Regions from separate parts of the Streptomyces sp. NPDC005808 genome, predicted to be linked through region 2. Evidence: riboswitches for the same ligand, from Rfam matches in the RefSeq annotation. Region 2 holds a riboswitch; the other holds the start of a gene.
What was found. A riboswitch is a leader RNA that binds a small molecule or an ion and turns the genes downstream of it on or off. The one in region 2 is predicted to bind S-adenosylmethionine.
Positions count from the first base shown of each region.

Region 1 (3,475 bases), on a different contig from region 2:
GAAGCCGAGCCGGTCCGCGCCGAGCATGCCGCGCAGCACCTGCTCGGCGATGTCGTCGGGGAGCATGCGGAAGTAGTCGACCGGCGCCCACGGCGTGTGCGAGAAGTGACCGATCCGCAGGTCCGGGCGGAGTTCCCGCAGCATGCCGGGGACGAGGGTCAGGTGGTAGTCCTGTACGACCACCACGGCGCCCTCGGCCGCCTCGTCGGCCAGCGCCTGCGCGAACGCCCGGTTGTAGGCCTCGTACGACGCCCACTGGCGCCGGAACTCCACGTCGAAGACCGGCTCCAGCGGCGTCTGGTACAGCATGTGGTGGACGAACCACAGCACGGAGTTCGCGATGCCGTTGTAGGCGTCCGCGTGCACCTCGGCGTCGATGTCCAGCATCCGTACGCCGTCCTCGCCGACCCCGCGCCGCACCGCCTCGCGGTCCCCGTCGCCGAGCGCCGAGCACACCCACAGGGCGCCCGCGTCCGGGCCGATCGCCGACAGGCCCGAGACCAGGCCGCCGCCGCCGCGCCTGGCCTGTAGCTCGCCGTCCTCGCGCACGTCGTAGGAGACCGGGCCGCGGTTGGACGCGACGAGGATCCCGTGGGAGCCCTGCGGTGATGCCGTGGAAGCAGCAGTCGAAGCGGTGGAAGCCATACGCGTCAATCTAGCCCGGCCCGGAAACGCTCAAACGTACGGACGGGGTACTGCGCAGACGTATACAGCCGCCGGATTACGCCGCTTTGCGTGACTGATACTCCGAGATTTCCGCCATGGGAGGCCGTTCCTCCGTATCGACGGAGTAGGTGCGCGCCTCGAAGCCGGACTCGCCCCGTTCGAACTGGGTGATGGCCGGCCGGATGAGATGGCCGCGGGCGAGCCGGAGCTGTGCGGTGCGGTAGATCGCGGCGGACATCCGGCCCAGCGCCTGGCCGTCCTGGTGCCGGTGCTTGCGCACACCGACATCGACCTGGGCGAGCGCGTCGAGCCCCACCAGGTGCAGCGCGTCGACGAGCATGCCGAGCTCCACGCCGTATCCGACGGGGAACGGGAGCTGTTCGAGGAGGGTACGGCGGGCCGCGTACTCGCCGCCGAGCGGCTGGACGAAGCCGGCCAGCTGCGGCCAGTGCATGTTCAGCAGGGGGCGGGCCATCAGTTCGGTGACCCGGCCGCCCTGACCGGCCGCGGTCCTGCCGGAGGTGGGCTCACCCGGCAGGTTCAGCGGGCGGTCGTACATCGCCTTGACCAGGTCCACACCCGGATCGGTGAGCAGCGGTCCCACGATCCCGGACACGAAGTCCGAGGAGAACTCCTTGAGGTCCGCGTCGATGAAACAGACGATGTCACCGCTCGTCACCAGGAGTGACCGCCACAGGACCTCGCCCTTGCCGGGCACGGTCGGGATGCGGGGAAGTATTTCGTCCCGGTGAACGACCCGGGCGCCGGCGGCGGCGGCGACCTCGGAGGTGCGGTCCGTCGAGCCCGAGTCGATGACGACGATCTCGTCGACGAGGGGCACTTTGCGGGTCATCAGATCGCGGCGGATGATGGAGACGATCTCGCCTACCGTGGCCTCCTCGTTGAGCGCGGGCAGGACCACGCTCACCGTGGAGTTGGTGGATCGTTTCGCGGCTATGAGCTTCTTGAGCGGCCGGTCGGTCACGGACCAGGAGCGCGTGCTCAGCCAGCGCTCGACGTCTTCAAGCACGTGCGGCTCTCCCTTGCGTTCATTGGGATGCTTGTGCCCGTCTCCGCGGCAGCGTTCGGTGGGTCGCTGGCATCTCGCGGTTCGGACGGCTCTCTCCACCATCCAGGCCTTCGGTTACAGTCTTGAACAACGCTGATGACCATCGCATGTCGGGGGTCGTCCGGCGCACAACTGAATACCGCTCATCCAGAGGGGCAGAGGGATACGGCCCGTTGAAGCCCCGGCAACCCTCCAGCTGGTTCTTGTCACATCGACGTGGCGGGGCTCCCGGCTCGGGAAGGTGCCAAATCCGTCTCACGGCGAAGTGCGTCGTGAGGAAGATGAGGAGAAAGGGCCTCGCCTCCATGGCTGCGCAGACAGTTGCAAGCACCACGAACACCGTGACCTCCCCGGATTCCGCGAAGACCGTCGATCTGGGCCCCGCCGCCGCGCTTTCCTGCCGCGAGTGCGGACACCGCGTACCGCTCGGTCCGTTCTTCGCCTGCGAGGAGTGTTTCGGGCCGCTGGAGATCGCGTACGACTTCTCGGCCTACGAGACCGAGGACCTCCGCAAGCGCATCGAAGCGGGCCCCGCGAACATCTGGCGCTACGCACCGCTCCTGCCGGTCCCGGCGGACGTCGCGGAGAAGCCGAACATCAACCCCGGCTGGACCAAGCTCGTCAAGGCCGACAACCTGGCCCGCGCGCTGGGCGTCACCCCCGGCAAGCTCTTCGTCAAGGACGACTCCGGCAACCCGACGCACTCCTTCAAGGACCGCGTCGTCGCCCAGGCCATCGAGGCCGCCCGTGCCTTCGACTTCACCACCCTCTCCTGCTCCTCCACCGGCAACCTCGCGGGCGCCGTGGGCGCCGCCGCGGCCCGCGCCGGCTTCCGCTCCTGCGTCTTCATCCCGCACGACCTGGAGCAGGGCAAGATCGTCATGGCCGCGGTGTACGGCGGCGAGCTCGTCGGCATCGAGGGCAACTACGACGACGTGAACCGCTTCTGCTCCGAGCTGATCGGCGACCCGGCCGGCGAGGGCTGGGGCTTCGTCAACGTCAACCTGCGGCCGTACTACGCGGAGGGCTCCAAGACCCTCGCGTACGAGATCTGCGAGCAGCTCGGCTGGCAGCTCCCCGACCAGCTGGTCATCCCGATCGCCTCCGGCTCCCAGCTCACGAAGATCGACAAGGGCCTGCGGGAGCTGATCAAGCTCGGGCTCGTGGCGGACAAGCCGTACAAGATCTTCGGCGCCCAGGCCGAGGGCTGCTCACCGGTGTCGGTCGCCTACAAGGCAGGCCATGACGTCGTACGGCCCCAGAAGCCGAACACCATCGCCAAGTCGCTCGCCATCGGCAACCCGGCCGACGGGCCGTACGTGCTCGACATCGCGCGGCGTACCGGCGGCGCCGTGGAGGACGTCAACGACGAGCAGGTCGTCGAGGCGATCAAGCTCCTCGCCCAGACGGAGGGCATCTTCGCCGAGACCGCGGGTGGCGTGACGGTGGGTGTGGCGAAGAAACTGATCGAGAACGGTCTGCTCGACCCGACCCTCACCACCGTCGTCCTCAACACCGGCGACGGCCTCAAGACCCTGGACGCGGTGGCCTCGGACACCGGGCTCACCGCGACCATCCGCCCGAACCTGGACTCCTTCCGAGAGGCCGGCCTCGCATCATGAGCGGGGGCGCTCCGCCGGAAAGCCGTAACCGCGCCGCGGGCCGGCGGGGGCCGGCCGCGCTCCGCCGGCCCGGCCCCGCGCCCCTGGGGCGCTGTCCCGCCGCACCTGAGCATCCGAC
Region 1 is NZ_JBIAIK010000017.1:19,371-22,845, reverse strand. It holds gene ACFYPC_RS30525 (trehalose-6-phosphate synthase) at 1-645, opposite strand, end outside; gene ACFYPC_RS30520 (glucosyl-3-phosphoglycerate synthase) at 722-1,696, opposite strand; SAM riboswitch class I at 1,876-2,023, shown strand; gene thrC (threonine synthase) at 2,041-3,357, shown strand.
Region 1: it holds a riboswitch for S-adenosylmethionine, as region 2 does, so the genes downstream of both, thrC (threonine synthase) here and ACFYPC_RS29450 (putative leader peptide) in region 2, are expected to answer to the same signal.

Region 2 (3,475 bases):
TCCTTCGTCGGAGTCCCCGGCCTGGAAGATGACCGGGCGGCCCTGCGGGCTGCGGGGTACGTTGAACTGCCCCTCGATGTCGAAGTGCTGTCCCTTGTGCACGAAGGCTCCGGCCGTCGCGTCCCGCAGGAAGGTGCCGCTCGCCTGGTCGGCGACGATCTCGTCCCCGTGCCAGGAGTCGAACAGTTCGTTGGTGGTGGCCAGGAACTCCTTGGCCCGGGAGTACCGCTCCTCCTGTGGGAGGAAGCCGCCGCGGCGGAAGTTCTCGCCGGTGAAGGCGTCCCAGGAGGTGACGACGTTCCAGGCGGCGCGCCCGCCGGAGAGGTGGTCGAGGCTCGCGAACTGGCGGGCCACCTCGTAGGGCTCGTTGAACGTGGAGTTGATGGTGCCGGTCAGTCCGAGGTGTTCGGTGACGGCGGCGAGCGCGCTCAGGACCGTGAAGGTGTCGGGACGTCCGACCACGTCCAAGTCGTATATTTTGCCGCCCTGTTCGCGCAGTCGCAGGCCTTCGGCGAGAAACAGGAAGTCGAACTTGGCGCGTTCGGCGGTCCGCGCGAAGTGTGCGAACGAGGTGAACTCGATGTGGCTGCCGGCCTCGGGGTCGCTCCACACGGTGGTGTTGTTGACGCCGGGGAAGTGCGCCGCGAGGTGGATCTGCTTGAGCGGCTTGTCCGTTGACTTGCTCATGAGTGAAGTCCCTCCGGCTCAGGCGTGTGCGGCGGCGTAGCGGTTGGCGGGGCGGGCGAGCCCCAGCAGCCCGCGCAGGGTGTCGGCCTCGTAGGAGTGCCGGAAGGCGTCGCGGCGCTGGAGTTCGGGGACCAGGCCCCGGGTGATCGCCGGGAGGTCGTGCCCGGCGACGGCCGGCCGAAGCCGGAAGCCGGTCAGCCCGGACTGCTGCAACTCCTGGAGCAGATCGGCCAGTTGTACGGGGGTGCCGGTAAACACCCGTGCGTCGCTGGTGTACGGGTAACCGGCAAGGGCGTCGAGCCTCTCTCGCCGGTCCGCAGCGGCGGCGGGGTCCTTGTCCAGGAACACCACCAGGTCACCGAAGAGGTGCAACGGCTCCTCGGCGCGTCCGGCCGCTTCCTGTTCGGTGCGGACCGCGGCGACGATGGCGCGCGCCTGCGCGGAGTCGTGCGGAGTGACGTATCCGATGTCGGTGCTGCGTCCGAGCAGCCGGAAGGGCGCCCCCGTCGTGGACTCGTGGGCCAGTGCGGTGACCAGGGGCTGACCCTGCGGTGGGCGGGGTGTGATGGAGGGGCCCTTGACGCTGAAGTGCTTGCCCTCGAAGTCGATGTAGTGCAGTTTGTCGCGGTCGACGAACCGGCCGGTGGCGACGTCCCGGATCTCCACGTCGTCCTCCCAGCTGTCCCACAGCCGGCGCACCGCCTCGACGTAGTCGGCGGTCTCGTCGAAGAGGTCGACGATCAACTCCTGCAGGGCCGGAGTCTCCAGGTCTTCGACACGGAGCTTGGGGAACTCACGGCGTCCGAAGTGAGCGGCCTCGTGTCGTCGCGCGGACGCCTGCACCCGCACGCCGGCACGGCCGGTGCTCACATAGTCGAGGGTGGCGATGGCCTTGGATATGTGGAAGGGCTCCGAGTGGGTGGTCACCACGCTCGGCACCAGCCCTATGTGGCTGGTCAGCGGCGCAACGCGGGCGGCGATGAGGACGGCGTCGAGTCGGCCGCGTACCTGGTCGGTGCGTGGGTCCGGTTCGCTGAGGCGCGCGGACTGCAGGCCGAGGCCGTCCTCGATGGTCACGAAGTCGAGCAGGCCACGCTCGGCCTCGGTGACCAGGTCGGTCCAGTACGAGGCGGTGAACAGGTCGTGGGGGCGGGCCACCGGCTCGCGCCAGGCGGCGGGGTGCCAGCCCGCGCCGTCGAGGGCGACAGCCAGGTGCAGTGCGGAGGGAGAAGAGGAGGACGAGGGCAACGACGTTGACGAGGACACGAAAGGGGTGCCTTCCTGATCGACCGTGTGAGATCGCCGGGCCTCGGCTGGGAGGGTGCGGCGGCGGGGTGACAGGTCAGGGACGACAGAGCGCGCCGGCCACGCGCTGAAGGTCGATGTGCGGCCGGGAGTACAGGTGCACGCGGCGGCGCGGGGCGAGAACCAGGACACGGAGACGGGGCACGGTCTGCACGTCCGTCACCTCCGCCCTTCCGGCTCGGCGGGCTGGAGGCCGCCGGCATCGCGCTTGCGGAACCCGGGGCGGGCACCGCCTGGTCGTCACCTGGAGCACCCCGCCGCGGAGGAGGGTTGCCGGTCAGCAAGCCAGGGCTTGACGCTGACGCTCATAACCTGCTGGGGACGTTACGGGAGGCCACAGCGGTGCGCAATGGGCCGGGGATCATGGTCGTGATCACGCCGCCGCGCGTCCTCAGGAGGGTCAACCACTGGGCTGCGCAATCTGTTCCACGCCTCCCGTACGGCCTGAGGCACGCTGGATGACCACCTGATGAGACTGCGCCGGAGGCCTTCTTGACGACCTCACGGAGCGCACCGACACTGACGGGGACGGTCACGATTGTCAGCGCCCTTCGGGCAGGTTCACCCTGCCTGTGAGGTCATCGGCCCCGGCCCGCTGGCAGGCAACCCTTCCACCGCGACGGGGTGCCCCGGGTGACGACCCGGTTCCGCCGGTGCGGCGGGACAAGCGTGGTCTCGCGTCTCGCGAGCCCCGAGTGCGGGACAGGTGGGAATGGCCAACAGCGGTTTGACGAGACGCCTGCACATCGATCTGTTGCGTGTCTCCAGCGCCTACTAGTCCGAGCGATCCGGACCAGTACGTAGCGCAGTCACTCCGTTCCGCCGCGGTGCCCACAAGGTGGCCGTGGCCTCCTCGTCCCATGGAGAGTCATGTCCGAGACAATCTCGCACGCCTCAAACACCGGTACGTCCAGCACGTGTACGTCAACTCCGTGCGCACCCAGCTCACTTGACGCGGTCCCCCATCCCCGGATCGCCGCGATCCCGTCCGCCCGCCCACACCGATTCCGCAGCCGTATCGGAGTGGGTCTCGCCGGCGGCTTCTACCCTGCCCCGCACCGCTACGAGCTGTATCTGTCCGCGCGCTGTCCCCTCTCGCTACGGGTTTCCATCACGCACGGCCTGCTGGGTCTCAAGGACTCGGTCGCCATCACACGGCTGGCGCTCCCCGCCGACACCCCCGCCGCGTTCGCCTCCCTGCGCGGGGTGTACGAGGCCACCTGGCACCACTACGACGGTCCGCTGACCGCCCCCGCGCTGTGCGACCGGTGGAGCGGACGTGTCGTCAGCAACCACACGCCCGACATCCTGCGCGACCTCGGCGATCTCTTCCCCGACCGCGCCGGATCCTGCCGCTCCCCGCTCCGCCCGTCGGAACTCGCCGCGGACGTCGACGCCCTGCGCGACCTCCTCGACCGGGATGTCACACCGGGCGCGCCGCTACAGGAACGGTCGGCCGCTCTCGACCTGCTGAACCGTCAAC
Region 2 is NZ_JBIAIK010000016.1:3,355-6,829, forward strand. It holds gene ACFYPC_RS29440 (NtaA/DmoA family FMN-dependent monooxygenase) at 1-687, opposite strand, end outside; gene ACFYPC_RS29445 (LLM class flavin-dependent oxidoreductase) at 706-1,953, opposite strand; gene ACFYPC_RS29450 (putative leader peptide) at 2,030-2,146, opposite strand; SAM riboswitch class IV at 2,192-2,305, opposite strand; SAM riboswitch class IV at 2,523-2,668, shown strand; gene ACFYPC_RS29455 (putative leader peptide) at 2,705-2,770, shown strand; gene ACFYPC_RS29460 (glutathione S-transferase family protein) at 2,863-3,475, shown strand, end outside.